2 regions of the Arthrobacter sp. 10N44_2 genome follow, and region 1 is predicted to be linked to the other one. Evidence: riboswitches for the same ligand, from Rfam matches in the RefSeq annotation. Region 1 holds a riboswitch; the other holds the start of a gene.
What was found. A riboswitch is a leader RNA that binds a small molecule or an ion and turns the genes downstream of it on or off. The one in region 1 is predicted to bind glycine.
Positions count from the first base shown of each region.

Region 1 (14,517 bases):
GCGAGGATCCGGGCGCCGGCCAGCACACGTTCCTGGCGTTCCCTGAACTCCTCGGACCCGGCGATCTTGAAGGCCACGGCTTTGCCGGCGATGACGTGCTCCAGCGGCCCGCCCTGCTGGCCGGGGAACACCGCGGAGTTGATCTTCTTGGCGATCTCGGCGTCGTTGCTCAGGATGATGCCGCCGCGCGGACCCGCGAGGGTCTTGTGCGTGGTGGAGGTGGTGACGTGCGCGTGCGGGACCGGGGACGGGTGCAGCCCGGCCGCGACCAGCCCGGCGAAGTGCGCCATGTCCACCATCAGGTAGGCGCCCACGGAGTCGGCGATCCGGCGGAACTCGGCGAAGTCGAGCTGCCGGGCGTACGCGGACCAGCCGGCCACGATCAGCGCCGGCTTGTGCTCCTGGGCCAGGGCCTCGACCTCGGCCATGTCGATCCGGTGGTCCTCTTCACGGACCTGGTACGGGATCACGTTGTAGAGCCGGCCGGAGAAGTTGATCCGCATGCCGTGCGTCAGGTGCCCGCCGTGGGCCAGGTTCAGGCCCATGATGGTGTCGCCCGGCCGGATCAGGGCGTGCATCACGGAGGCGTTGGCCTGCGCGCCGGAGTGCGGCTGGACGTTGGCGTACCCGGCACCGAACAGGGCCTTGACCCGGTCGATCGCGAGCTGCTCCACAACGTCCACGTGCTCGCAGCCGCCGTAGTAGCGCTTGCCCGGGTAGCCCTCGGCATACTTGTTCGTCAGCACGGAACCCTGCGCCTGCATCACGGCTTTGGCGGTGTGGTTCTCCGAGGCGATCATTTCCAGCCCGTCACGCTGCCGGGACAGCTCGGCGTCGATCGTCGCGGCGATCTCCGGATCCATCACGGACAGCTCCGCGTCCAGGCTCGCGGAGACGACCTGCTCGAACGCCAGCGTCTGGGTGCCCGCGGCCGCCGTTGCGCCGCTCACAGCTCGCCGCCGTTCTTGGACGCGTACTCCTGGGCAGAAAGCAGCGGGCCGTCGGACTCGGCGGCGACCTTGAAGAGCCAGCCGGCACCGTACGGGTCACTGTTGATCAGCGCGGGGTCATCGACGACGGCGGGGTTGATTTCGGTGACCTCGCCCGTGACCGGGGCGTAGAGGTCCGAGACGGACTTGGTCGATTCAACCTCGCCGCAGGTCTCCCCCGCGGTCACGGCGGAGCCGACCTCGGGCAGGTCCACGTAGACGATGTCGCCGAGGGCGTCGGTGGCGACGGCGGAGATGCCGATGGACACAACGTTTCCGGCCTCCCGGGCAACCCACTCGTGCTCGTCGGAGTACTGCAGTTCAGGGGCAACTTTTGCCATGTGTTTTTCCTTTACGTTTGAAAAGTCGTGGGCCACAACAATTGTGGTGGGTTGGGTGGCGGATGAGGCAATTCCTCCGCGTGCTCGCTCGTCCCTCGCTTAGACGCACGCTTCCGGAATCCCCTCACCCGCCGCTATTCAGTTCAGTTTTTGGGGCCAGCCGTTTTCCCGGAAGAAACAGTGGCTTTTCGATATCTTCCAGAGCCGGGGTGCTCCGAGGCTTCAAGGGTGTCATCAAGCTCAACCCCCAATGATCGGGCTTGGCGTGCCACCCTTTGGGACAGTCCTACCCCGCGGTAGGCGGTACATCCCCCAGCACTTTTGGCTTTCGAAGGCGCCCCAAACGACGCTTGGAACTCGAGGTGAGTTGAACCCGAGGTGAGCTGCAGGGCCCCTTCGGGCCCGACATCCGGGAGCATGCGTCTAAGGGAGCGTTACGTCCGCTCAGCGGGCGTCTTCGCGACCGAGCATGCAGAGGATGCCGGGTCCGACGGGCTGACGCAACCACAGTCACGCAGCCCCCGGGACAGCTTCGGCTACTTTTGGCGCTTGTAGAAAGGCAGTGCGACAACTTCGAAGGGTTCGGCCTTGCCGCGGAGGTCGATGTCCAGTGCGGTGCCGGGCTCGGTGAATTCGACGTCGACGTAGGCCATCGCGACCGGGTAACCGAGGCTCGGGCTGGGCTGGCCGGAGGTGACTTCGCCGACAACGTTGCCGTCCTTGAGGACCGGGTAGTGGCCGCGGCCGGCCCGGCGCCCGAGGCCCTTGAGCCCGACGAGCTTGCGGCCCGTCGTGGCGCCGGCGCCGGTTTCCTTCTTGGCGGCCAAGGCGGCCTTGCCGATGAAGTCGCCTTCCTTGGACAGGGCGACGACGGGGCCCAGGCCGGCGGCGAACGGATCGCCCTCCAGGGAGAGCTCGTTGCCGTAAAGCGGCATGCCGGCCTCGAGACGGAGCGAATCGCGGGACGCGAGCCCGGCGGGGGTCAGCTCGCCGTCCTCTGCGATGGCGACGAGCGCCTGCCAGAGGGCGGCGGCGGCGTCGTTCGCGACGAAGATCTCGAAGCCGTCTTCACCGGTGTAGCCGGTGCGGGCCAGCAGGAGGTCCTGGCTGGCTCCAGCGAACATGAACGGGACGTCCACGGCGGCGTAGTACTTCAGGCCGGTGACGAGCTCGTGCTGCGCGGCGGGGACCAGGCGCAGCAGGATCTCCTGGGCCTTGGGTCCCTGCACGGCGATCAGCGAGGTCTCAGCAGAGGCGTCCTGGACGGTGACGTCGAATCCGCCGTCCTTTCCGGAACCGGCGCGCTCGGCCAGGGCCTCGGCGACGACCTTGGCGTTGCCGGCGTTGGGGACCACAAGGAATTTCTGGTCGCCGCGGCGGTAGGTGATGAGGTCATCGATGATGCCGCCGTCCTCGTTGCAGATCAGCGAGTACTTGGCCTTGCCAATGGCCATCGCCGAGATCTTGCCCACGAGGGCGTAGTCCAGGAAGGCTGCGGCGTCGGGGCCGGTGACCCAGACTTCGCCCATGTGGGAGAGGTCGAACAGGCCCGCGGACTTGCGGACGGCGTGGTGCTCGGCTAGTTCCGAGCTGTACTTCAGCGGCATCTGCCAACCGCCGAAGTCCGTGAAGGAGGCACCGAGCTTCTTGTGCTCTTCGTAAAGTGCCGTGTAATTCTCATTCATCGGTGGCTGTCCCTAGCTGTCAGAGTCGGAGTTGGCGGAGTCGTCGGAGTGGACTGCTGTGTCTTCTTCGAAGGCCTCGAGGGGAGGGCACGAGCAGATCAGGTTGCGGTCCCCGGCTGCGCCGTCGATGCGGCCGACGGGCGGGAAGTACTTGTCCTGCTTGAGCGTGTGGACCGGGAAGACGGCCTGCTCACGCGGGTACTCGCGGGTCCAGTCGGTGCTGATCACGGCAGCGGCGGTGTGCGGGGCGTTGCGCAGCGGGCTGTGCTCCACGGTGAAATCGCCGTTGGCCACCTTGTCGATCTCGGCGCGGATGGCGACCATGGCCGTGATGAAGCGGTCGATCTCGCCCAGGTCCTCGGATTCGGTGGGCTCCACCATCAGGGTGCCGGCCACCGGGAACGCCAGGGTGGGGGCGTGGAAGCCGTAGTCGATCAGGCGCTTGGCCACGTCCTCGGCGGTCACGCCGGTCTTGGCCGTGAGTTCGCGCAGGTCCAGGATGCACTCGTGGGCCACCAGGCCGCCTTCGCCGGTGTAGAGCACCGGGAAGGAGTCGTTGAGGCGGGCCGCGATGTAGTTCGCCGCGAGCAGCGCGGACTTGGTCGCCTCGGTGAGGCCGCGGCCGCCCATCAGCTTCACGTAGGCCCAGGAGATCGGCAGCACGCCGGCCGAGCCGTAGCGGGAGGCGGAGATCGGGGTGCCGTCGGCGCCGTTGGCGGGATCAGCAGCGTTGCCCGGCATGAACGGGGCCAGGTGCGCCTTGGCCGCGACCGGGCCGACGCCCGGTCCGCCGCCGCCGTGCGGGATGCAGAAAGTCTTGTGCAGGTTCAGGTGCGAGACGTCGCCGCCGAACATGCCGGGCTGGGCCAGCCCGACCAGGGCGTTGAGGTTGGCGCCGTCGATGTAGACCTGGCCGCCGGCGGCGTGGACCGCGTCGCAGACCTCGCGGACATCGGCGTCGTACACCCCGTGCGTGGACGGGTAGGTGATCATGATGCAGGACAGCGCATCCTTGTGCAGCTCGATCTTGACGGTCAGGTCCGCGTGGTCGATCGTGCCGTCCGAAGCCGTGGCCACGACCACGACCTTCATGCCGGCCAGCACGGCGGAGGCGGCGTTGGTGCCGTGCGCGGAGGCCGGGATCAGGCAGACGTTGCGCTGGGCATCGCCGCGGGAGAGGTGGTAGCCGCGGATCGCCAGCAGCCCGGCGAGCTCGCCCTGGGAACCGGCGTTGGGCTGGATGGAGACCTGGTCGTAGCCGGTGATCTCGGTCAGCTGGCCTTCGAGGTCCTCGATCAGTTCACGCCAGCCGGCGGTCTGGGATTCCGGGGCGAACGGGTGGATGGAGGCGAACTCCGGCCAGGAGATGGCTTCCATCTCGGCGGTGGCGTTCAGCTTCATGGTGCACGACCCCAGCGGGATCATGGTCCGGTCCAGGGCAAGGTCGCGGTCCGAGAGGCGACGGATGTAGCGCAGCAACTGGGTCTCGGAACGGTGCGTGTTGAACACCGGGTGCTGCAGGTAGTCGGAGGTGCGCTCGACGGCGGGGTCCAGGCCGAACGCAGTGTCCGTGCCTGCAGCCGCGGCAGTCACGGACGCGCCGAACGCGGCTATGACGTCGGCGACGACGGCAACCGTCGTGGCCTCGTCGGCGGAGATGCCGACGGTGTCGGCGTCGATGGCGCGCAGGTTGACGCCCTTGGCGTCGGCTGCCGCGATGATCTCAGCTGCCCGGCCCGGCACGGAGACGGTGATGGTGTCGAAGAAGGAGGTGTGCAGCACGTCCAGGCCGGCGGCCTTCAGGGAGGCGGCGATGGTCTTGGCGTGGACGTGGACCGACTGGGCGATTGCCTTCAGCCCGTCCGGGCCGTGGTAGACGGCGTAGAAGGAAGCCACGATGGCCAGCAGGGCCTGGGCCGTGCAGATGTTGGACGTGGCCTTCTCGCGGCGGATATGCTGCTCGCGGGTCTGCAGGGCCAGGCGGTAGGCGGGAACGCCGGCGTTGTCCTTGGAGACACCCACGAGGCGGCCGGGCATGGAGCGCTCGAGCCCCTTCTGGACGGCCATGTAGGCAGCGTGCGGGCCGCCGAAGAACAGCGGCACGCCGAAGCGCTGGGCGGATCCGACGGCGATGTCAGCGCCCTGCTCGCCCGGAGACGTGATCAGGGTCAGGGAGAGGAGATCTGCCGCGACGGTGACGAGGGCGCCCCGTTCCTTGGCGTCGGCGATCACGGCGGTGTGGTCGAACACGCGGCCGGAGACGCCCGGCTGCTGCAGAACGACGCCGTTGATGACGCCGTCGGGCAGGCCCTTGGAGAGGTCGGCGACCTCGACCTCGAAGCCGAGGGCCTCGGCGCGGCCCTTGACGATCGCGATGGTCTGCGGCAGGCAGTCGGCGTCGAGGACGGTCTTGCCGTCGTGCGCCGTCTTGTTCTTATTCGCGCGGCGCATCATCAGCACGGCCTCGGCCACGGCGGTGGCTTCATCCAGCAGGGAGGCGTTGGCGATCGGCAGGCCGACCAGGTCCTGGACCATGGTCTGGAAGTTCAGCAGCGCCTCCAGCCGGCCCTGGGAGATCTCCGGCTGGTAGGGCGTGTACGCGGTGTACCAGGCCGGGGCTTCGAGGATGTTGCGGCGGATCACCGGCGGGGTGAGCGTGTCGTAGTAGCCCTGCCCGATCATCTGCACGGCGGTCTTGTTCTTCGACGCCAGCTTGCGCAGCTCGGCGAGGACTTCGACCTCGCTCAGGGCCGCGGCGAGCGCGAGGTCGGCGTCCTGGCGGATGTCCTTCGGAACGGCGGTGTCCACCAGGGCGTCGACGGTGTCGTAGCCGACAGCCTTCAGCATGGCGTCGACGTCGGCCTGGCGGCGCGCGCCGATATGCCGGTCAACGAAGGACGTGGAGGCTGGGGTAACAGTCACAAGGAACTCCATAACTCAGGCGGCGCAGGGTACGCCACATTGATTCGGGTTCCTCCCCGCTCTGTATTGGACCTGAGAGTTTCCGCGCAGCCCGCGTTTCAGGGCTCCGCTTGCACCGTCGGTGAGCACAGCATGTCCGGGACACGCCTGCTACTTTCCAGAGATGCCTTGCCGCGGCGGTACATGGGCCTGAGAGATTCCTGGGGAGGGTTTGCTCCTACGGCGCCTGCTTGTACCTACTTGCAGGACTCTCCCGCCGCAGATCAAAGGCGTATTTAATTAGGTGTTCAATCGGGGGTGACTACAGTCACAGCTCTCATTGTCCTATGCCGGGCGCGCGTCCGCAAACTCCCTCCCGGCGGCGGACCCAGGTTACGGGCCACGAGCCACCCGGTGGCGAATCCGGCGGCGCGAATTCGCCGGAAACGCCCGGAGTCGCCGCAACTTTCCGGCGTACTCGAACGCTTCCGGCGAATTCGGCGGGGAGTAGGGGGTCGGCGGGGCGTAGGGGGTCGGCGGGGAGTAGGGGGTCGGCGGGGCGTAGGGGGTCGGCGGGGAGTAGGGGGTCGGCGGGGCGTAGGGGGTCGGCGGGGAGTAAGGGGGGTCGGCGGGGAGTAGGGGGTCGGAGGGTGTGGGTGTGGGCGTCAGCCGCGCAGGCGCTCGACGGCGGCCAGGAGGCTCTGGACGTCCGCCTCGACTTCCGGCGGCGGCCCGCCGGGACCCCGCGCCAGCATGGCGTTGAAGTACAGCCCGTCCCCCATGCACAGGACGGCCTTCGCCATGGCGGGCCCGACGTCGGCCGCCAGCAGTTCCAGCCAGCTCGCCTGGCCGGCGGCGAAGCGGCGGAGGGTTTCCCCGTGCGCCACCTCGGCGAGCCGCGTGGCCGCCACGAAGACCCGGTCCATGGGCGTGTCCGCCCACACCGAGGACTTGATGAAGTACGCCGCCGCCCCTTCCGGGGCTGCCGCCATGGCCGCAACATCGGCAGCCAGGAGCCGGTCCAGCCGTTCCAGCAGGACCGCGATCATGGCCTCTTTCGTCGGAAAATGGTAGAGCAGGCCGCCCTTGGAGACGCCGGCCCGGCGCGCGACGGCGTCCAGCGTCGCGGCGCGTTCACCGACTTCGATGAGCAGGGATTCGAAGGCATCGAGGACGGCCTCGCGGGCGACGGGTTTCCTGGGCATGCCTCCCATCATGCCTGTCCGCACGCGCATTTCTTAACTGTACCGTCCAGACGGTACAGTTATCCTTATGAGCATTTCATCGATCACCGTAGCCACCAGCACTCCTGCGGCCACCGGGCCCCGGGCACCGTGGCGTGACTGGGTGGCGCTGGCCCTGCTGATGTTCCCCGTCCTGCTCGTGGCCGTGGACAACACCGCGCTCACGTTCGCCCTGCCGGCCATCGCCAGCAGCCTGACCGCCTCCGGCGTCGAACTGCTCTGGATCGTCGATGCCTATCCCCTGGTCCTGGCCGGGCTCCTGGTCGCGATGGGTTCCCTGGGCGACAGGATCGGCCGGCGCCGGCTGCTGTTCGTGGGCAGCGCGGGCTTTGCCGCGGTGTCGGCCGTGACGGCGTTCGCGCCGAGTGCGGAATGGCTGATCGCCGGCCGCGCCGGGCTTGGCCTTTTCGGCGCCATACTAATGCCGTCCACGCTGTCGCTGATCCGGAACATCTTTCCGCAGCCCAACCGGCGCAGGCTGGCGGTGGCGGTCTGGGCCGCCGGCTTCTCCGGCGGCGCCGCCCTCGGCCCGATTGTCGGCGGCTGGCTGGTGGAACACTTCTGGTGGGGCGCCGTCCTGCTGGTCGCGGTGCCGATCATCCTGCCGCTGCTGCTGCTCGGGCCGGCCCTGATCCCGGAATCCCGCGATCCGAAGCCGGGCCGGGTGGACGTGCCCAGCATTGCCCTGTCCCTGCTGGTCATGGTGCCGGTGGTCTACGGGATCAAGGCCCTTGCCACCCACGGGCCGGCTCCCGAGGCCTTCGCGAGCATCGGAACCGGCCTGCTCATGGGCTATGTGTTCATCCGGCGGCAACGCGCGCTTGCCCGTATCCACAGGACAGACCACAGCACCGCGCCGATGCTCGACGTCAGCCTGTTTGGCAACCGGATCTTCAGTACGGCCATTGTGGCCAACGTCCTGGCACTGTTCTCCTTCAACGGCTTCATTCTCTTCCTGGCCCAGCACCTGCAGCTGCTGGAGGGCCAGTCCCCCTCGGCCTCCGGCGTCGCCATGGTCCCGGCCCTCATCGCCACAGTTGTAGCGGGGCTGCTCGTGGTCCCGCTGGTGCGCAAGGTGCGGCCCGGCTTTGTGGTGGCCGGCGGCCTGCTGCTGAGCGCGGCGGGCTATTTCGTGGTGGCATTCGGCGACCACAGCCAGGGCCCGTCGCTGCTCCTTGCCGCCCTGCTGGTGCTCTGCCTGGGGGTGGGGGCCGCGGAGACGATCTCCAATGACCTGATCCTGGGCGCGGCGCCCGCCGACAAGGCAGGGGCAGCCGCCGCTATCTCCGAGACGGGCTACGAAGTGGGGTCCCTGCTGGGTACGGCGATTCTCGGCTCAATCCTGACGGCCTCCTACCAGGGCAACCTCCGGCTTCCCGCGGGCGTGTCCGAACTCGCCCCGGCGGCGGCCACCAGCCAGGCCGGTGAAACCCTGGCCGGCGCTGTGGATCTGGCCCGGATGCTTCCGGCGCCCCTGGCCGAGGCGGTGACGGCGGCCGCGCGCACCGCCTTCGACTCGGGCGTGCACGTCACGGCGTCCATTGCACTGGTCCTGATGTCCGGGGCCTGCGTCCTGGCCGCCGTCGTCCTGCGGTCGGTGCCGAAGGCCCAATAAGGCTAAGCGGCCGCCGTCAGCGTCACGCCGTCGTCAGCACCAAGGGGTTCCAGCCCTTAAACAGCAGCGTCCGGCGCCGGGAGGATACCCGGTGCCGGACGCTGCTGTTTTTTTTGGGGGGGGGCTGTGGGAGCCGGTCCCTACTTGCTGTCCGGGGTGGTCACGCTGGCAGTGGCCCGCATGGTCTCGGCATTCACCATCCAGGCGTACTGCTCAAACTTGGCGATGAACTCGTGCAGCAGATCCGCGGTGGTGGGATCTTCCTCGTCCACTTCGTCATGGACCTTGCGCATGGTGCCGACGGCCGCCTCAAGCGCGGCGACAATCCGCTCGATGGCGTCCTTCGTGTTGATCAGGCCCTTCGGGAACTCGGCCAGTGCGGTGGACTTGGAAACCGTGGAGCTTCGGCCGTCCGGGAGGGCGTGGAGGGCACGCATGCGCTCGGCAAGGTCATCCGCGAATCCCCGGGCGGCGTCGATGATTTCATCCAGCTGGAGGTGAAGGTCCCTGAAGTTGGTCCCGACGATGTTCCAGTGTGCCTGCTTGCCCTGAACGTGGAGTTCGATCAGGTCCACCAGTACTGCCTGCAGGTTGGTCGTCAATGTTGGTGATGCTTTCATGAATCCTCCTCGATAGAACCGGTGCCGTGCGGGCCGCGCATGCCATTGCTGGCACCCCGGCCGATGCTTCCGACGCTACCGCAGCGCGGCGCCGGGCCGCGATGCTTCTGGGAGGAATTTCTCGGTCAGCTTACTAAGTCGGCTTACTAACCGTTTTGGGGGCGGCTTAGACGGCCTCGTTGAGGATGGGCCCACGCGGGAACACGGCCCGTGTGATGCCGCCGGAGGTGGATTCGGACAGCTGGGTGAGGTAGTCGTTGCGCCGCCTCGGGGTAATCCTGGACTGGGGCTGGAACGGCTGCTCGGGGTCGTCGGCGTAGTGGGCGCTCAGGCCGTCGCGCATGAGCCGGATGGCTTCCGAACGCTGCTGGGACACCGCTGCGTGCGTGGATCCGAGTTCCGCGGCCAGGTCTTTGACCGTGCGGTCTCCGAAATAGATCTCCTCCACCACGTAGCGCATCCGTTCCGGAAGGGATTTCACGGCGGCCCGAAGGTACTGGAGCCGTTCGTCCGCGAGCACGGAGTGTTCCGGGGTGAGGGTTTCGGCGGCCAGGGTGTCCACCACGGCCTCGTCGAGGGGCGTCAATGTGCGCGAGGCATCCGCGAGCGCGGCCTCCACAACGCTCTGCTGGACGCCCAGGGCAGAGGCGATCTCGTCCACTGTGGGGGTGCGGCCCAGGGCGGACGCCAGGGTTTCCTGCACGGACATGGTTTCCTTGATCCGGCGGCGGGCGGATCGGGTGGCCCAGTCGCTGGCCCGCATCTCGTCTGCGAAGGCGCCAAGGATACGCCGGCGCGCGAAAGCGCCGAACGGCACCCCGAGGCCTGGATCGAACGAATCGGCCGAGGTAATCAGGGCAATAGCGCCGGCTGACGCCAAGTCATCGCGAGAAAGGTGTGACGCCTTCGAGCACAAATCTGAGACGAGATACCCCACCAGCGGAAGGTGCTGCGTGACCATCTCGTTGCGTTCCACGCGATTCAATACTGTGTCCCCCCATGAGACCGGATCCGAAGGGTCCTCGACCCTTAAAACGCCGAGAGCCGCACCCAAAACCGACCGGTGCTCCCCCAATTGGAGTCAGCGTTCGCAAGTAGGGCGCAGCACCCATGGAGGAAACCTATCACCTGTTCCAAGATCTGCGTGTACCCTCAGGGAAAAGCTGTGCGAAAAATGCGGTGACCGCCCCGAAGCTGTGATTCACGGGGCGGAAAGAGAATGGGGCACATGAGCGCAAGTGATCTCTCCGCGGCACTGTGGCAGGAGCGGCGGCAGCTGGAGCTACTCCTCTTCAGGCTGGAAACGCAGCGCCTGCACGTCGTGGCCGGGAATCTGGAATGGCTGAGCTTCATGGCCTCCGAGATTGAAACCGTGCTGGACCGCCTGCGCTTCGAAGCCCTGGCCCGGAGCGTCGAGTCCGCTGCCGTGGCGGCCCAATGGGGCCTGCCGGCACAGACCACGCTCGTCGAACTGATTGCGGCCGCGCCCGCCGGGCCATGGCCCGAGATCCTGCGCGAGCATCTGGACGCCCTGCACGCACTCCTGGCCCGGCTGGGCGAGGCTTCCAGCGTGAATGAGGACGCGCTGCGGAGCCTCCCGATGCCGGGACGCGCCGGCCCGGCGGGTACGGCCGGGCTTCTGGACCAGCTGACCATGGGAGGAAACCTGGAGCGGTCCCTCGCCGTGCTCCGGCGTTCAGCCCAGCCGCTCCTGGCCCAGTATCTCGGCGGGGACCATGTCTGATCCGGTGCGGGTCCTCAGCCGTCGGCGGGAGTGGCGCGCGGCGGCATGAGCCCGCGCAGCGCTTCCTCGGCGTCCGGGCCCGCTTCCGCCGCCGCGAGGTTCGCCGCTGCGATGGCTTCGATGACTTCCCGGCGCTGGATCGGCACACCGCGGGGCGCCTCAATGCCTATCCGAACACCGTCGCCGCGGCCTTCCAGAACAGTGATGACGATGCCGTCGCCGATCATGATCTGTTCGCCCGGCTTGCGTGTAAGTACCAGCATCCTCTCAATCTACCCTTCAGTCCGGGGAGCATCGTACGATTCCCGCCGGTTCTGCCATGTCGGTTCGGGCCCGGCGGGGCGCCCGTCGATCCAGCCCACGGGCAGTCCCAGGCCGTTGACGCTTTCAGGCGACCCGGTCTCCGAGGCGCCGACCACCGCTACCGCGGTCACGTTGAGCTGGGCGGACAGCACGCCGACCCAGCGCGCCGTGTCCTCGTGCTTGCGTCCGGCATCGACCACAACCCAGACCTGGTCGGCGGAGAGCGCCGCCACGGACGGCACCCGGGCCAGGGCGTTGCGGGCTTTGCCCAGTCCGAACGCCACCAGGACGGTGCGCTCCGTCACCACGGCATGGGCGCGCGCGGCCGTGGCACTTTGGCGTCCGTCGACGTGCAGGTGGCCATAGGCGGAGAGCTCACCGGCGGTGCGCACATCGGCACCTCCGGAGGCCATGGACATGGCCAGGGCGGTATCCATCGCGTCCTCCCCCAGCCCGATCAGGAGCACGAGATCGCCGACGCCGGTCAGCGGAGCCGGAGCCGGGGCACCCGCAGCGTTGCCCGGCGCGACGGCGGCCGGGTGCGCGGGGCTCCCGACGGCGGCCGGTTGCGCGACGGCGGCCGGGTGCGCGGGGCTCCCGACGGCTGCGGCGGGGTGCGCGGGGCTCCCGGCGGCGGCGGGCGCTGCGGCGGGCGGATCTGTGGGGGTCCGGAGCCCGGTGCCGAGCTGTTCCAGCAGTTCGGCGAAGTCCCGCGATTCGGTGGACACACCGGCAGGAGCGGGCCGGTGCAGGCTCAGCTCGGCGGCGTCCGCCTCCTCCAGGAGTGCGGCGATGGCGGCGCCCTGCAGGTGATGGGTCGGGGCGGCGGGCCGTGCCGACCCTCCGGCCGGGCCCGCCTGCGCTGCGGCCCGGGCCGCCGGCGGGGCCGGTGCTGCCGCCACGGCTCCGGCGTCGTACTTCCCGGCGGGGGTCCCGGCGCCCGGAACAGTGCCCGCGGTAGCCGCCCCGGCGGCGGTCTCCCCGGCGGGACCACCAGTCGCCGGGCCGGAATCGGCCCCGGCCAGGATGTCGGCGTCAGGCACTACCTCGCCGGTGACGACCTCGTGTTTGGACTGGAGCTCGATCATGGCCTCGTAGCGGTCCTGGGCGAAGAGGCCGGCGATTCCGGGGCTGCTGACGCGTTCGGCGGACACGATCCGGGCCGCCGAACCGTACAGCTGTTCTGCCTTGCGGCGGATTTCCTCGAGCGAGGCTCCCTTAAGCCGATAGCGGTTCGGCATGGCGCACCACTCCTACTGTTTCGATCCGGACGTTGGCGGAGGTCACCTCGCGGTAGGACAACACGGGCACCGATCCCGGCTGCGCCCCGACGAGGCGGTAGATGGCGGGCCGGAGCGCGGGTGCACAGACAAGCACGGCCTGGCGGTTGGCGGCGGCCGCGGCGTCGACGGCCGACCGCACCGAGCGCAGCACGGCGTCGAGCCGTTCCTGCCCCATGACGATCTGGCTGCCGCCCTCCGCGGGCCGCATGTCCTCGAGCATGTGTTGTTCCAGGACGGGGTCGATCATGATGACGTTGAGCACCTCGCCGTCCATGAACTTGGCCGTGAGGGCGGGGCCCAGGGCCTGCCGGGCGGCTTCCACAAGCGATTCCGGATCCGTGGAAATCTTGGCACGGAGCGTGAGGGCCTCATAGATCCGGGCGAGGTCGTTGATGGGCACCTGCTCATCCAGCAGGCCCTGGAGGACGCGCTGCAGCTCGGCGAGGGAGAGCAGGGCCGGGGTCAGTTCGTCGACGGCGGAGGGGCTCTGCTTGCGCACGCCCTCGGTCAGCACCCGGACGTCCTCGCGGGACAGCAGCCGGGCAGCGTTCGCCGCGACGATCGAGGACAGGTGGGTGACCAGGACGGAGACCCGGTCGATCACTGTGGCACCTGTCATTTCGGCGTTGTGGCGCATCTCCCCCGGAATCCATTTCCCGGCGAGCCCAAATACGGGTTCGATCATCGCCGGGCCCGGGAGCGAGTCCAGGTTCTCGCCCAGGGCGAGCATCTGGCCGCTGGGGGCCGTGCCGCGGCCGGCTTCCACGCCGGCAATCCGGATGGCGTAGGTCGACGGCGGCAGGTCCACACTGTCCCGGGTGCGCACCGGCGGGATGACCAGGCCAAGTTCCATGGCGATCTTGTGCCGCAGGGACCGGACCCGGGCCAGGAGGTCATCGGAGGCGCCGGAGACCATATCCACGAGGTCAGGTGCGAGCAGGATCTCCACGGGGTGGATGCGCATGTCTTCCAGCAGTTTCTCGTTCGGATCCTGTTCCGGGAAGTTCAGCGCGGTCGACTCAGCCTCCCGGGCCGTTTCCGCCAGCTGTTGGCTTGCCGCCGTCCGGCGGGAGGCGATGAACAGGCCGGCGCCTACGACGACGAACGGAATCGGGGGCATGCCGGGGATCAGTGCCATGGCGACGGCGGCGACGCCGGCGATCATGAGGGCGTTCGGTGACTGCAGCAGCTGGGTGGAGGCCGTCCGCCCCATGTCGGACTCGGCGTTGGACCGGGTCACGATCATGCCGGTGGAGACGGCCATGAGCAGTGCCGGGATCTGGGTGACGAGCCCGTCGCCCATGGTCAGCAGGCCGTAGGTGTTCAGGGCGTCGCCGATTTCCAGGCCGCGCTGGACCATGCCGATGGCGATGCCGCCGACGAAGTTGATGATGATAATGATGATGCCCGCGATGGCGTCGCCCTTGACGAACTTCGAGGCGCCGTCCATGGCGCCGTAGAAGTCGGCCTCGGCAGAGACTTCGGCCCGCCGCTCCCGGGCCTGGGTGTCGGTGAGGAGGCCGGCGTTGAGGTCGGCGTCGATCGCCATCTGCTTGCCTGGCATGGCGTCGAGGGTGAAGCGCGCGCCCACCTCGGCCACGCGCTCGGCGCCCTTGGTGACCACGACGAACTGGATCACCACGAGGATGAGGAACACGACGGCGCCGATGATCATGGAGCCGCCGACCGTCACCTTGCCGAAGGCTTCAATGACCTGCCCGGCGTATCCGTTGCCCAGGACCAGGCGGGTTGAGGCGACGTTGAGGCCGAGCCGGAACAGTGTGGCCACCAG
Region 1 is NZ_JBFTHT010000029.1:14,687-29,203, reverse strand. Features, by position in the region: gene glyA (serine hydroxymethyltransferase) at 1-863, opposite strand, end outside; gene gcvH (glycine cleavage system protein GcvH) at 947-1,330, opposite strand; gene gcvT (glycine cleavage system aminomethyltransferase GcvT) at 1,867-3,015, opposite strand; gene gcvP (aminomethyl-transferring glycine dehydrogenase) at 3,028-5,949, opposite strand; glycine riboswitch at 5,989-6,103, opposite strand; glycine riboswitch at 6,105-6,203, opposite strand; gene AC1DBX_RS20235 (TetR/AcrR family transcriptional regulator) at 6,582-7,121, opposite strand; gene AC1DBX_RS20230 (MFS transporter) at 7,189-8,775, shown strand; gene AC1DBX_RS20225 (Dps family protein) at 8,916-9,395, opposite strand; gene AC1DBX_RS20220 (sigma-70 family RNA polymerase sigma factor) at 9,562-10,380, opposite strand; gene flgN (flagellar export chaperone FlgN) at 10,624-11,139, shown strand; gene AC1DBX_RS20210 (carbon storage regulator) at 11,154-11,402, opposite strand; gene AC1DBX_RS20205 (hypothetical protein) at 11,412-12,683, opposite strand; gene AC1DBX_RS20200 (flagellar biosynthesis protein FlhA) at 12,661-14,517, opposite strand, start outside.

Region 2 (15,542 bases), on a different contig from region 1:
CTTGTGCGTGGTGGAGGTCGTGACGTGCGCGTGCGGGACCGGGGACGGGTGCAGCCCGGCCGCGACCAGCCCGGCGAAGTGCGCCATGTCCACCATCAGGTAGGCCCCCACGGAGTCGGCGATCCGGCGGAACTCGGCGAAGTCCAGCTGCCGGGCGTACGCGGACCAGCCGGCAACGATCAGCGCCGGCTTGTGCTCCTGGGCCAGGCGCTCGACCTCGGCCATGTCGATCCGGTGGTCCTCCTCACGGACCTGGTACGGGATGACGTTGTAGAGCCGGCCGGAGAAGTTGATCTTCATGCCGTGCGTCAGGTGCCCGCCGTGCGCCAGGTTCAGGCCCATGATGGTGTCGCCCGGCCGGATCAGGGCGTGCATCACCGAGGCGTTGGCCTGCGCGCCGGAGTGCGGCTGCACGTTCGCGAACTCCGCACCGAACAGGGCCTTGACCCGGTCGATCGCGAGCTGTTCGATCACATCAACGTGCTCGCAGCCACCGTAATAGCGCTTGCCCGGGTAGCCCTCGGCATACTTGTTCGTCAGCACGGAACCCTGCGCCTGCATCACGGCTTTGGCGGTGTGGTTCTCCGAGGCGATCATCTCCAGCCCGTCCCGCTGCCGGGTCAGTTCGGCGTCGATCTTCGCGGCGATCTCCGGATCCAGCGCGGACAGGTCCGCGTCCAGGCTCGCGGAGACGACCTGCTCAAACGGGGCAATCCCCGTTGAGGGGCTCACAGCTCGCCGCCGTTCTTGGACGCGTACTCTTCAGCCGACATCAGTGGGCCTTCTTCGGTCACGGCGACCTTGAACAGCCAGCCGGCCCCGTACGGATCGCTGTTGATCAGCGCCGGATCGGAAACGACGGCGTCATTGATCTCCACCACCTCGCCGGTGACCGGCGCGTAGAGGTCCGAGACGGACTTGGTCGACTCGACCTCGCCGCAGGTCTCCCCCGCGGTCACCGCGGAACCGACCTCGGGCAGGTCCACGTAGACGATGTCGCCCAGGGCGTCGGCGGCCACGGCCGAAATCCCAATTCCTGCAGGGCCAGATCCGTCGGCAGCAACCCACTCGTGTTCAGCGGAGTACTTCAGTTCGGCTACAACTTTGCTCATTTATCTCAATCCTTAAGTTCGTATGTGGTTTCGGCAGGCTCAGCCAGCGGCGGCCGGCTACTTTTGGCGCTTGTAGAACGGCAGTGCGACGACTTCGAAAGGCTCCCTCTTGCCGCGGAGGTCAATGTCCAGGGCTGTGCCCGGTGCGGCGTGTTCGATGTCGACGTAGGCCATCGCGACCGGGTAGCCGAGGGTGGGGCTGGGCTGTCCGGAGGTCACTTCGCCGACGACGTTGCCGTCCTTGAGGACCGGGTAGTGGCTGCGGGCGGCACGGCGTCCGAGGCCCTTGAGCCCGACGAGTTTGCGGCCGGTCGTGGAGCCTGCGCCGGCTGCCTTGAGCTCGCTCAGGGCGGCCTTGCCGACGAAGTCCGACTCCTTGGCGAGCGAGACGACCGGGCCCAGGCCTGCTGCGTATGGGTTGCCTTCGCGGGAGAGTTCGTTGCCATAGAGCGGCATGCCGGCTTCCAAACGCAGCGAGTCACGGCAGGCCAGGCCGGCCGGGATGAGCCCGTGGCTGGCACCGGTTTCCAGCAGTGCTTCCCAGAGACCTGCCGCATCCTCGTTCGAGATGTAGATCTCGAAGCCGTCCTCGCCGGTGTAGCCGGTGCGGGCGAGGAGCAGATCTTGTCCGTTGATCTGAACCTCAACCGCAGCGTAGTACTTCAGCTCGGTGACCAGGACATGCTGCTCGGCCGGGACCAGCGTCAGCAGGATGGCTTCGGCGTTCGGGCCCTGGACGGCGATCAGCGAGATCTCGGCGGAAACGTCTTCCACCGTCACGTCGAACCCGCCTTCTTGGGCAGAACCGGCCCTTTCGGCCAGTGCCGCGGCCACGACCTTGGCGTTGCCTGCGTTGGGGACCACCAGGTACTTGTCCTCACCGCGGCGGTAGGAGATGAGGTCATCGATGATGCCGCCGTCTTCCTGGCAGATCAGCGAGTACTTCGCCTTGCCGACGGCCACGGCCGACAGCTTCCCGGCCAGGGCGTAGTCGAGGAACGCCGCGGCGTCCGGGCCGGTGACCCAGACTTCGCCCATGTGGGAGAGGTCGAACAGGCCCGCGGCGTTGCGGACGGCGTGGTGCTCGGCGAGTTCGGAGCTGTACTTCAGCGGCATCTGCCAGCCGCCGAAGTCCGTGAAGGAGGCGCCGGCCTTTTTGTGCTGCTCGTAGAGAGCGGTGTAGTTCTCACTCATCAGAAAATCCTTAGTTTTCGAATTCGGAAAGCGGCGGGCAGGAGCAGACCAGGTTGCGGTCTCCGGCGGCGCCGTCGATGCGTCCGACCGGCGGGAAGTACTTGTCCTGCCTGAGTGTGTGGACGGGGAATGCGGCCTGCTCACGCGGGTACTCGCGGGTCCAGTCGGTGCTGACGACGGCGGCTGCTGTGTGGGGTGCGTTGCGCAGCGGGGAGTTCTCCACCGTGAAATCGCCGTTGGAGACCTGGTCGATCTCCTGGCGGATGGTGATCATCGCCTCGATGAAGCGATCGATCTCCGCAAGGTCCTCGGACTCGGTGGGCTCCACCATGAGGGTGCCCGCCACGGGGAAGGACAGTGTGGGGGCGTGGAAGCCGAAGTCGATGAGGCGCTTGGCCACGTCCTCGGCGGTGACGCCGGTCCTGGCGGTCAGTTCACGCAAATCCAGGATGCACTCGTGGGCCACCAGGCCGCTCTCCCCCGTGTAGAGCACCGGGAAGTGCTCATCCAGCCGGGATGCGATGTAGTTCGCCGCGAGCAGCGCGGACTTGGTGGCCTCGGTGAGGCCCTGGCCGCCCATCAACTTCACGTACGCCCAGGAGATCGGCAGGACACCGGCGGATCCGTAACGTGAAGCGGAGATCGCAGCACCAGTTCCTGGTTCGATAGCGCCGGCGTCGTGCGCCTTGTTCGCGTCCCCTGGCATGAACGGCGCCAGGTGGGCTTTGGCCGCGACCGGGCCGACGCCCGGTCCGCCGCCGCCGTGCGGGATGCAGAAGGTCTTGTGCAGGTTCAGGTGCGAGACGTCACCGCCAAACTTGCCCGGCTGGGCCAGCCCGACGAGGGCGTTGAGGTTGGCGCCGTCGACGTAGACCTGCCCACCGGCCGCATGCACGGAGTCGCATACCTCGCGGACGTCTGTGTCGTACACCCCGTGGGTGGACGGGTAGGTGATCATGATGCAGGACAGCGCGTCCTTGTTGGCCTCGATCTTGGCCGTCAGGTCCGCGTGGTCGATCGTGCCGTCCGAGGCTGTGGCCACGACGACCACCTTCATGCCGGCCAGCACGGCGGAGGCGGCGTTGGTGCCGTGCGCGGAGGCCGGGATCAGGCAGACGTTGCGCTGGGCCTCCCCGCGGGAGTGGTGGTAGCCGCGGATGGCCAGCAGGCCGGCGAGCTCGCCCTGGGAGCCGGCGTTCGGCTGGATGGAGACCTGGTCATAGCCCGTGATTTCGGCGAGGTCAGCTTCGAGGCCGCTGATGAGTTCCCGCCAGCCCTCGGTCTGGGAGTCCGGCGCGAACGGGTGGATGGAGGCGAACTCCGGCCAGGAGATGGCTTCCATCTCGGCCGTGGCGTTCAGCTTCATGGTGCAGGAGCCCAGCGGGATCATGGTGCGGTCCAGGGCAAGGTCGCGGTCCGAGAGCTTGCGGATGTAGCGCAGCAGCTGGGTTTCGGAGCGGTGCGTGTTGAAGACCGGGTGCTGCAGGTAGTCGGAGGTGCGCAGCACGGTCTCGGGCAGCTCGAAGCCCTCGGCCTCCACCACAGGGCCGGCACCAAAGGCGACGACGACCGCGGAGAGGACCTCCGGCGTCGTGGTTTCATCGACGGACACGCCAACTGTGTCCGCGTCGATGAGCCGCAGGTTGATGCCCCGGGCCTCGGCGGCGGCGATGACCTTGGCGGCCTTGCCGGGCACGCGGACCGTGAGGGTGTCGAAGAAGGAGTCGCTCACCAGTTCCCGGCCGACGATCTTCAGCGTGGCGGCAAGGGCGCGGGTGTTGTTGTGGACGGTCTGGGCGATCGCCTTCAGCCCGTCGGGGCCGTGGTAGACGGCGTAGAACGAGGACACGATGGCCAGCAGTGCCTGCGCGGTGCAGATGTTGGACGTGGCCTTCTCGCGGCGGATGTGCTGCTCGCGGGTCTGCAGGGCCAGGCGGTACGCCGGGACGCCGGCGTTGTCTTTGGAGACGCCGACGATGCGGCCGGGGAGCGTGCGTTCCATGCCCTCGCGCACCGCCATGTACGCGGCGTGCGGGCCGCCGAAGAACAGCGGCACGCCCAGGCGCTGGGTGGAGCCGACGGCGATGTCCGCCCCCTGCTCGCCCGGAGGGGTGATCAGGGTCAGGGCAAGCAGATCCGCCGCCACGGTGACCAGTGCGCCGCGTTCTTTGGCCTCCGCGATCACGCCGGACTGGTCCCACACCCGGCCGGAGACGCCCGGCTGCTGGAGGACGAGACCGTTGATGTCGCCGTCGGGCAGACCGGCGGAGAGGTCAGCGACCTGCACCTCGAAGCCCAGCGCCTCCGCTCGGCCCCTGACGATGGCAATGGTCTGCGGGAGGCAGTCGGCGTCGAGGACGGTCTTGGCCCCGGCAGCGGACTTGTTTTTGTTGGCGCGGCGCATGAGAAGCACGGCCTCGGCAACCGCGGTGGCCTCGTCCAGGAGGGACGCATTGGCGACCGGGAGCGCGGTGAGGTCCTGGACCATGGTCTGGAAGTTCAGCAGCGCCTCGAGGCGTCCCTGGGAGATTTCCGGCTGGTACGGGGTGTAGGCGGTGTACCAGGCGGGGGCTTCGAGGATGTTGCGGCGGATCACCGGCGGGGTGACGGTGTCGTAGTAGCCCTGGCCGATCATCTGCACGGCCGTCTTGTTCTTGTAGGCGAGCTTGCGCAGTTCGGCCAGCACCTGGACTTCGCTGAGGGCGCTGTCCAGGGTGAGGGGCTTTTCCTGGCGGATGGAATCGGGGACCGCGTTGTCAACGAGGCCATCAACGCTGTCGTAGCCGACGGCCTTGAGCATGGTGTCGATGTCGGCCTGGCGGCGGGCGCCGATGTGGCGGTCTGCGAAGGTGGACGGGGACGATTGAACCGTCATGAGAGGAACTCCATAATTCAGGTGGCATCAAGACGCCACGATGATTCGGGTTCCTCCCCGCTCTGTATTGGACCTGAGAGTTTCCGTTTTGCCCTGCTGATAGCAGCGCGCCACTTGCACCGTCGGTGAGCCCGGTTGCCCGGACTGCTTTCCAGAGTTGCCTTGCCGCGGCGGTACGTGGGCCTGAGAGATTCCTGGGGAGGATTTGCTCCTACGGCGCCTGCTGAACGTACCGGCAGGACTCTCCCGCCGCAGATCATAAGCTGTGCCACTGGTCGGTGACACAGCTCACAATTTATCCGGTTCCCGGGCAGGATGCAAAATTTATTTCAATTGAGTCGCTGTCCCGCGGACGACGGCGGGAGCTCTTCGCCGTCGTCCGCTTGCGTGGGTGAGGCGCATGAGGGCCGTGTCGTTGATCCGGAACACGCGGTCCCAGAGGTCGTCGTCCACCTCGTGGATCGGACCCAGGGGGTTAGTCCATTCGGTGCATTATTCTGAACGGGATACTTTACATTTTCATGCGCGTCCCTCCCAGAGCGCTCATACGCAAGGAGCCTCCGTGAGCCTTCCGGATCAAGCGATGGAACAGGCAGCTCCCAGCAGACCACCAAGCAGGACTCCCGCCGGGGATGCCGCTTGGGGGTGGCTGATCGGGATCCTCGCAGGATTGCTCGGCTTGGGCCCTTGGCTGGTATCCGGCGCACAGCTCCCGTTGCAGAACTTGTGGGGCGCAGAGGTCGTTCCAGACCAGATGCCTGTGTCGTTACTGCCGCTAAGCCAGTACGAACTCACCACGATCGTAGCCCTCCTCACCGTAGGAGGTGCAGCGGCCGGACTCGCGGTGCGCATCTGGTCCCCCGCCCGACGGCGACTGGTGACGTGGTGCGCGGCAGCCGGCGTTCTTGTGGTCCAGTTCACGGCTGCCGTCCAGTCCTTCACAGTGCTCGACGGCGGCTTGGCGGGCGGAACAATGGCGAGCCTGTACTTCGCCGGGCTGCTCGCGGGCGTGACCGCATCCCTCGCTGCTGCCCTCGTGGCGCACCTGCTGCTCTGTTCAAGGACCCGGAGCCTGGCGGCATTGGGCGCCGGACTCGTGGCGGTGCCGTTCGCTTCGTGGACGGTGGAGTGGGTTGTCGGCTTCGTTGGGCACATCAACGTCCCCGTCGCAGTGCCGTCAATCGCTCACTGGATTCCCGCCATCCTCGTTGGTTGCGCCCTGGCATGGTGCGGCCTTCGTCCTGCGCGGCGGACCGCGGTGTGGGCCGTGAACCTTGCGCTGTTGTGGTTGGTTCCCGCCGTGTTCATCTCGGTCAACTACGTCCTGGGGACCCGTATCCTGGCTGGCGACCTGCAGGAGATGCTGTTAATGAGTCGGCAAATCTTGGCGGCAACACTTGGACCCGAGGGCGGAGCAGCTCCCAAAATCTTGCTGGCCCTAGTCATCGCATCGGCGGGGCTGGGTGCCAAATCCATTGCCGCTCGCCGGCGACCGGACGCGCCCACCTTCCCGTCTTCGTAAAATCCGGACTCACCCGCGACGTGTGGACGTGATTGCACCAGCGGATCCGATGGTGCAATCACGGATTTGATCCCAATCCAGCGGACGACGGCGGGACCTCCCGCCGTCGTCCGCTTGCGTGGGGTGCCGCTCCCCTACAGGGCGGACCAGCCGCCGTCGGAGGCGAGGATGGCGCCGTTGATGTTGGTGCCGTCGTCGCTGAGCAGGAAGGTGATGGAGGCGGCGAGCTGCGCGGCGGTGGCGGGCGGTGGCCTGCATCAGCGGGCCGAGGCGTTCGGCCGCGAGCTGGGATCCCCAGGTGGCCACGATGTTGGCGATGGTGGGGCCACGGCGCAGGCCCCTGGGCCCGTACATCACGGCCGAGTTCTTGGTCAGGCCGACGAGGGCGTGCTTGGACGCGGTGTAGGCGGCGCCGGCCGCGGACCCGCGCAGGCTGGCAAGCCACCCCACAACGGCCGATATTGGACGTTATGTCAAGTAAAACCGTGATTATTGCATCCGATGCAAGATCACCCCTTCTCCGCCCATTGCCACCGATACCGCGTCACTTGAAGCGGGAAAATGCCCATGACCTGAGGGAACACCGTACCGTACGACTGATGGGGCTGGGCTACTCGCCGGTCCACCAGGCAGCCCTCCAAAGCCGGAGTGCATCAAACTCGAATGGCCCTCACATCCGCGGATTTGCGCGCATTCTGCATTAATTGCATGATTCTTGCCTCCGATGCAATGGATCAGGAGGGTTCGTGGCGGTCGATCCAGCGGTGCCTCACCATTCCAAGCGGGTTCTTTGACTGGAAACTTTAGCGACGAGTTTCATCAGTGCAGGATGACTAGCCATTGCTATGACGCGCGGCTGGTCGCCAGGGGGTCCTGGCCACTGGTTTGGTGGATTGCGTCGGCTCTGACCGGTAGGACGTCGCCGGTCTGGCGGCTGGGACGGCGGCGGTTGTACCAGCCCTCGATGTAGAACATCACCGCAGTTCGGGCGGCCAGCCTGGATTCGCCTGCCACCATTGTCGGGGTAGTCTCTCCCGGTGAAGAGAATTTGGGGTGGGGCTGAACGCTGGTTGGAACGCATCGGCATACACCTCATAGCCGTCCTCTCCCTCGGCACCCTGATTTACACAACCGTTGCGAGTTACTCCCCGCAGGAAGTGCCACAACCGGGTACCCAGCAGGTTGACCCGGAACCATGGCTGTATGACCTCAGCCTTGGCCTCCTGGCCGCCTACGCCTTCAACTTCCTCGTGGTGGTCCTTCCCGCCAAGAGAAAGCAGGAGTCCCGCTTCATCACGCTCAGGACTCCATTGAGGATCATTGCGAACAACGGGATGGATGTCATCCGGGACCTGGAACGAATCGCCAAGTGCCCAGCCCGCAGGATTACCGAGGAACACCTCAAGAAGGTTCTGACAGCGATCAACGACAACCCTCACGTCAAAGCCCATATAGCCGAACGTCTCAGTCAGGCTGAGTCCGCGTACGCTGACATCATTCCCTATGCAGCCGACCTGCCTTTGGACTTGCAGGAATGCCTCCAGCACGAGAACCAGGACTTCCTGCACATGGCATTCAGCGAGCACAAGAAAACCGGCTATTCCTCAAGCGTCTCGGTTAATGAACTCAGGCAGATGAGTGGACGGCCCACCCATGCCTTCACGAGCCGCAATGAATTCACGCTCAAGCGGCAGCATCTCGCCGGCTGGACTGCATCCTTCCTGTCCTACTACAAGGCCACCGAAAGCGTTAGGGAATTGGTGGATAAGTACACGCTGCCCACACGCCAGGAACGGATGGGCAAGGATCGTCCGAGAGCCAGCCCCATCGTGTACTGGTTCGGCATTGAAGCCAATGACCCTGAGTTTCCGTACAGGGACTACCCGCCAACCGCTACGAACGATGACTATGTGCAAGAAGGCAGTAAGTAGTCGTTCCTTCCCTCCGTGCAGGTTTGTGTCCCCGTGAGGAAAAGTGAAGCCATCCCCATCCATTGCGCTCCCGACTCCTGTGCCTTCACACCGCAACAACAAACCTCTCCGAGCCAACCTCCCCTGCGGTGCTGGGCCGCTGGCCGGACCTCCGTTCCTTGGCTTCGGCGCGCGCAGCGACTCTGACGGCCTTGACGCGCCGGCTGCCCAAGGTGCTCTTGGCGGCTGCAACTCGCAACCTTCGACGCGACCGATACAAGGGGCTGACCCACAAGCTTCGAATGGGGTCCAGCGTGAATGGCCGCAACCCACCGTTGGGGACTTCACAACGCCCCTACTAAGATTTGTGGCTTCGGCAGAAGGATTTACACGATGTTGAGCCGCGCAATCAGAACGAGCTTCATGGCGAATAGCGGGCCGGAATGCACGGCAACGGCTCACGATAAAGTATCTATTGCTGCCTGCAAGCTGATGCTAGGACGTCCAGGAATAGAGCGCAGCTTTACCGCAAGCTGATTATTCCGATTTGACCAACCGTCAGAGTTGGCGTCAGCCCATGCACGGCTAAAGCTCTGCACTTTGCGCAGGCCTTCCATCGGATCACGCTCGCCGCACTTAACCAGAAAGAATGCATCTTCGACTGGCATTCGCCGGAGGGTGGGCACCGGCAAAGAACTTGCTTCCACAATCCCTTTGCTGGTAACCCACATATCAAAGCTGATTCTTCGGGCTAGACTCACGGCTACCAGTGGGGCTGCGGGGTCCTCATCGTGCAGCTGGGTCAGGGACACCCGGGAGATCAGTTGCCTCCAGTCACTAAGCGGGGTGTACCACCGGTGATAGTCGCCCCTGTGGAGGGCCGCGCCCAGTCGTAGGGCAAAGGCTGGGCGTGCCGCAAAATACGCGTCATGATTATTCACCCCTCCAATCGCCGCATCCACTAATCTGTGAAGGGACGTACCCATTTGGGCGTCCACCAGGACGTTGACGACCGAAAAGAAGGTGTGACGATCATCGGGCGGGGCGCTTATCGTGAGCTCGACAAGTTGTTCGATTGTTGACTTTTGAAAGTCATCAATAATTGCCGAACTCACAATGAGTCTCAAATGCTTTCGTAGCCACGCGTGGCATATGGAGCTGTCGATCATGTAAAGCAGCGCTGCTTCTGCAAGATCTTTTGATAATCCTCCCGCGCCTGGATTCTCAAACTGGTAGAGGAGGTCTTCGATGTCAAAATAGAAGCGCCCTTCTTCGCCCGCGAGAAAATATTGTTTCACACTAGGGGCAACGATTCCCCTAAAACCAACGTCGGTCGAGGCAGTTATGAGCTCCAAGGATGTTTTCGCTAAAGGCGACTCCTCCCGAATCGCCTGTAAGGATTCCGATAAGGTTTCCGCCGGAGCAGGAACTGGCTGTGGATGATACCTACTACTAGTCGCAGGGGCCAAGAAGTCTAAACCAACTTCAACGTCTTCGTCGTTCCGCGCCGATAACAGTGCGCTCGATCTCGCCCAAAGCACCTGGCTCAACTGCTCCCAGGCTGATTCCTCAAGTTGCGACTTCCATAGAAAAACGAGTCTGTCCCAGTCGCGGGCAGTGCGCACGATCGCTCGAACCATTCCCCCATCAGGGCGCGGTAGCGGTGGCATGCAGCACGCAAGCAGAAGCAGGTTGCAGGTATATGTGGCAAGCTTGGCGGCTCTTGTCCTGTCTGCAGGCCTATACTGCTCCTGACTGGATAAGTCGTCACCCCCTGCTTTCACTCGTGCGACCGCTAGGGAGACTAACAATTCGGACATATTGCTGTTCTCAGCTGGCTCCGCAGCCAACTCTGAAAAAAACTCCAGAATCTGAGTCCTCTGGCTTAGCGGTTCGAAAGAGAACAGTAACGAGGCCCACTGATCAGCATTACGACCCTGAGTGAATCGTGAACTCATCATACGTTCGGCCTCATCACGCACCTCACTCAAAATTTCATAAGCTAGGTGGGCAACTAGGTATTCCCCGAATGTGGAGTGGAGGAACTCATAAGCACTTTGCGAACCGTCAATTGCCTTGGATTGTGCTTGGTGAACGAAAAAAAATCGACCTAGCAGCTTTTGCACCGTATCAATTTGGGTAGTCCGGCCGGAATCGCTCGCCAGTGCCGCAAGATCCTCTGCAACTTGCTTCGTGCTCATCATCTGCACACCTCTATTGAACATGCCAAGGGCAATGTAAGAGAGCATCAATAGCTCTCGCTCGACAACCCCTTCCGCCTCGTGATCGTCCATACGAGGTTGATGCTTTAGAACTTCACGTCCGATGAAAGTTGAGAGTATTTGCCGGTAGGTGGAAGCTCTTGTTCTTGTGGCGGCGTCGCTTTGCAGGGAGTTATTCTCAGCATCAAGCAAGGCCAACAGCAGTAGCAAAAGTGGTTGACCCGCTAATTGCGCTACTTCCCTTGGCAACTCTTCAGGAAGCGGCCGTAGACCAACCCGGCAGAAATAGGCATCGTTTGAGGCGTTCCAGGTGCGAATAAAGGCTGAGATTTCCGGCATACCAAAGTCATCGATTTTCAGAACTAGCGAATCCGGGGGAATTCTAGCCTGATCGGCAACGACGGTCCTACTGGTTACGATTACAAAGGCGCCCCCGCTAGAAAGTTCCCGTTGCTGAAACGATTGGACCTGTTCGAGGTAGTCGGCCTGCTTTTCATCGCTGGCCTGTATCAACTCATCCAGTCCATCTAAGAAAATGACAGGCGTTAAAGATGTTGAGCGCCGGAACTCAGCCCACGTTGTAGTTCTGCCCAAGAGTGTAGAAAGACCCTCTTCGATTTGCACCTCGATGCCTTGCGAGGGCGTGACCCTTCGCAACTCCACGCGCACTGGCACGAAGGACGTTCCAGATATTCCAGCAGCAAGCACCCGGGTCAAAGATGACTTACCGGACCCAGGATGGCCGAGAACCAGAAGAGGCTTGGTGAAGGCAGCAGGAGTAGCGGTCAAGTAGGAACTGAAAAAGTCGTCGAGGTCGTGGCGAGCGTCAATAGACGCCCACCATGCCTCTTTGCTGACGTGTGTCTGGCTATCGCTGCTAATCACCTTGAAGGGAGGCTCGATATACAACTCAGACAGGGCCGGAATCGACGCACCTGATTCGCCCTTGAGTCGCGCTACATCCGGCGGAATTAAGGAAAGTTGTGTGACGGAGTTTATCTTGCCGACAAGATCAAATTTTCCCACAGAGGGCGTTTGTAGATCAGTAGCGAGGTGACGAAGGAAACGCTGCAACTCATCAAACTTCTCAGCTGCGCTCCTTTGCGCAAGTAGTACACGCCCGAGCTTCTCGGATGCCTCCTCACCCTGCTCACGGATCGAGCTTCTGAGACCTTGAACGGCAAGTAGGTTTAGCCATATTTCGAATTCGCGAACCTCAGTGGCGAGTTTACGCAGGGAATTCTGATAAGAGCGGAGTGCGAGCTTGGGAACCTCAAGCTCAAGATAGTCTGACACTATACGCCGCTTTCGGTCATCTAGGTCGTCCCAGAAAACGAGACCTTGACAAAACCTCGAAAGGCTGGCAGCTAAATTGACGTAAAATTCGCTCAGATGAGCCTGAAGCTCACCGCGAGCTAACTCAGGTTTAGGAAAAGGAATCTCTGTAGAGACAAGGAAATCGACTAGACCACCCATTCTTATCCCGCTTTTGTCCCTTTTCGTCATTTGAAGCTCTTCTTTACCCGTGAGTTCGACTTCAGCTTCCGCGATCTGGCCCTGTATTAGGGACGCTGCGTCGAAAAAACTGGTGATGACAATTATGGAGTGGGCAGCGATGAGTAAGTTGGTGCGATCTACACCACGGCTCTCGGAAACTTCGCTAGGGATTTTCGCCTGCAATTGTTCACATAGCTTGACAACCGCGTTCTTAGGACCCAGCAGGCTAAATGCGCCCGGATAGCCGACGACACCTGCGGTCAGAAGGGTAGCCGTTGCAATCCGATCACCAATTTCAACAGCGGGGGATGTCTTGCCCTCTAGTAACTCCACAGCGTCGCTAAACACGAACGGTCGATGATTTGCGGCATGTGGACGGTTCAAGAGTCGGGTCCAATCACTAAAGAACTTCTGCAGGTACTTCATGTGGTGCTTGGATAGTACAGCCAGGGACGCTTTCGCTGGCTTCGATACACTCCCGTTGCCGAAAACTTTATGATCTGGCCAAAGCCGCCGCACCCTCACAGGTGACCCGTGCCCGACGGACACGGGTTGAAGTGCGCCGCAGCGTCGATAGAGTCCTGGCCGGGATGGCCGGGACACGCCGCCTACGTCCGGAATGCTCGCATGCACACCGTGCCCGCGGACAACCGGTGCTTCGCCCTGTACACCGGTACCCCCAGCCCTGAGACGCTTCCGCTGAACCTTGCCCACTTCATGTTCCTTGACCCACGGTCCAAAGACTTCTTCGTCGACTGGGACGCTCTCGCCGACAACATCACCGCGGCAATGAGCACCGGATCCGGCCGCAACCCCCGGGACAGGGACCTGAACAACCTCACCGGTGACCTGACCTCCGGCAGCACAGAATTCTTCACCCGGTGGGCCCGCCACAACGTCCGCTTCCACCGGATGGCACGCAAAACCATGCGAAACCCCGCTCGTCGGGGAAATTGAACTCAACGGCGACGCGCTGGAGCTAGGAGTGGAAGACCTGGACTGGATTGGTGTTCGAGGGCTTCCAGGGTTCACGGCGCCCACCTCGAAGGGGCTCGTGGTCAGGGGCGAAGGCAAAACTCCCACGTCGCCGCGGCCCGGCTTCCTTGCCCAGCGGCAACGCCACCTCGGCATGGACTTCCGGGCCGTTCTTCACGTCGGCTCCGGGGTAGGCGGGATCGCTGTGCGGAACGCTGAAGACAACTGGTTTGCCATCGAAGCCGTCCCCCTCGGGGACGCGCTGAAGGCTACGGCGCCTGCCGTCGTGGCCTGCATCGATTGCACATGGGAAACTGTCCTGCCGGCCAGCCGGCGACGTTGAGCTGGCAGTCGTGGTCACGCCGCCGCCGTCCGACTTCAGCGAAGGGGCCGTGGGCGGCGACAGGATCCGCCTGCTCGCGAGGGCGGCCGGTTCCGCAGGCAGCGACGATATGGTGCTGGCTGACCTCGACGGCAGGCACTGGACCTTCGAAACGGCCAAGGCCTTCACTGGACGGACGTTCGGGGTCTACGCCGTTGACAGGGAAGTCCTGGTCCACACCGCTTTCCTACCGTCGCTGCGACTGAGGGCCCTAGAGCTGCAGCTTGCGGTAGGAAGCCTGCCCTGGTTTCCGATCCGGCTGGTCAGATCGAGGGAGGGCAGGCGGCCCGTCCGGATGGGATTTGGAAGTTGCAGTTGGCATGCAAAGGAGGCTCAAGACGTCGACCTAAGCACACCCCAACCTGACGTCCGGCAGGCGGCCGAAAGCTTGTCAGAATAGGGTTTCATTCGGACTTTTCTGACACTGGCCAGAGAAGGTCTCAGACTCATCCCTGACGACAGCCGACGGAGCAGCTAAGCGAACGCTGCAGTTTCTGAGGGACGCCGCCCGGCCGGCGGACAGGCTCGCCCTACCCGAAGCTCTGTTACTACGGAAGTCTCTGCCTCCGTGCCGGCGACCGATAGCGGATATTACGTAAAGTTGATTTGCGCAAGATGCTAATTGTCTCCGTCTTGAGGCCGACAGACGAATTGTTGTTTTCCCTAAACCTCCGCAACAGGAGCCGCGAACTGCGCCGCGTACAGCGCCGCATACGCCCCGCCCGCCTCCAACAATGAAGCGTGCGTCCCCTGCTCGACGATCTGCCCGGCCTCCATCACCAGGATGAGGTCGGCGTCGCGGATGGTGGAGAGGCGGTGGGCAATGACAAACGACGTCCGGTCGCTCCTCAGCGCACTCATCGCCTTCTGCACCAGCACCTCGGTCCGCGTATCTACGGAAGAAGTCGCCTCGTCCAGGATGAGCACGGACGGCCGGGCCAGGAACGCCCGGGCGATCGTGAGCAGCTGCTTCTCGCCGGCGGAGACGTTGCCGCCTTCGTCGTCGAGCACGGTGTAGTAGCCCTCCGGCAGGGACCGGACGAAGCGGTCCACGTACGTCGCCTTCGCGGCCTCCAGAATCTCGGCCTCCGAGGCGCCGGGCCGGCCGTAGGCGATGTTGTCCCGGATGGTCCCGCCGAACAGCCAGGTGTCCTGCAGCACCATGCCCATCCGCGAGCGCAGCCCGTCGCGGGTCATCGCGGTGACGTCCACGCCGTCGAGCGTGATGCGGCCGGCGTCGAGCTCGTAGAAGCGCATCATCAGGTTCACCAGGGTGGTCTTGCCCGCGCCGGTCGGACCCACAATGGCCACCGTCTGCCCCGGTTCCGCCACCAAACTCAGCGAGGAAATCAGCGGCTTGTCCGGCGAATAGGAGAAGGACACGTCCTCGAACACCAGCCGCCCCCGGCCACCAGAAGGCGCCTCAGACGGCGAAGGATCCTGCGACTGCTCGTCCGTATCCAGCAGCTCAAACACCCGTTCGGCCGAGGCCACACCGGACTGCAACAGGTTCGCCATGGACCCCAGCTGGGCCAGGGGCTGGGTGAACTGCCGGGAGTACTGGATGAACGCCTGCACATCTCCCAGCTGCATCGCCCCGGAGGCCACCTGCAGCCCGCCCACCACGGCGATCCCCACGTAGACCAGGTTCCCGATGAACGTCATGGCCGGCATGATCAGGCCCGAAATGAATTGCGCGCCGAAGCTCGCCTGGTACAACTCCACGTTCTTCTGCCGGAACCGCTCCTCCACCTCACGCTGCCGGCCGAACACCTTCACCAGTGCGTGCCCGGTGTACGTCTCCTCGATCTGCCCGTTTAGCTCGCCGGTGTGCCGCCACTGCAGCACGAACA
Region 2 is NZ_JBFTHT010000026.1:2,423-17,964, forward strand. Features, by position in the region: gene glyA (serine hydroxymethyltransferase) at 1-732, opposite strand, end outside; gene gcvH (glycine cleavage system protein GcvH) at 729-1,112, opposite strand; gene gcvT (glycine cleavage system aminomethyltransferase GcvT) at 1,170-2,306, opposite strand; gene gcvP (aminomethyl-transferring glycine dehydrogenase) at 2,317-5,181, opposite strand; glycine riboswitch at 5,234-5,341, opposite strand; glycine riboswitch at 5,343-5,440, opposite strand; gene AC1DBX_RS19635 (hypothetical protein) at 5,936-6,703, shown strand; partial or broken gene AC1DBX_RS19640 (SDR family oxidoreductase) at 6,838-7,141, opposite strand; gene AC1DBX_RS19645 (hypothetical protein) at 7,741-8,634, shown strand; gene AC1DBX_RS19650 (NACHT domain-containing protein) at 9,072-12,758, opposite strand; gene AC1DBX_RS19655 (MmyB family transcriptional regulator) at 12,960-13,289, shown strand; gene AC1DBX_RS19660 (hypothetical protein) at 13,318-13,650, shown strand; gene AC1DBX_RS19665 (ABC transporter ATP-binding protein) at 14,353-15,542, opposite strand, start outside.
Region 2: another riboswitch for glycine. It lies ahead of gcvP (aminomethyl-transferring glycine dehydrogenase); the one in region 1 lies ahead of gcvP (aminomethyl-transferring glycine dehydrogenase).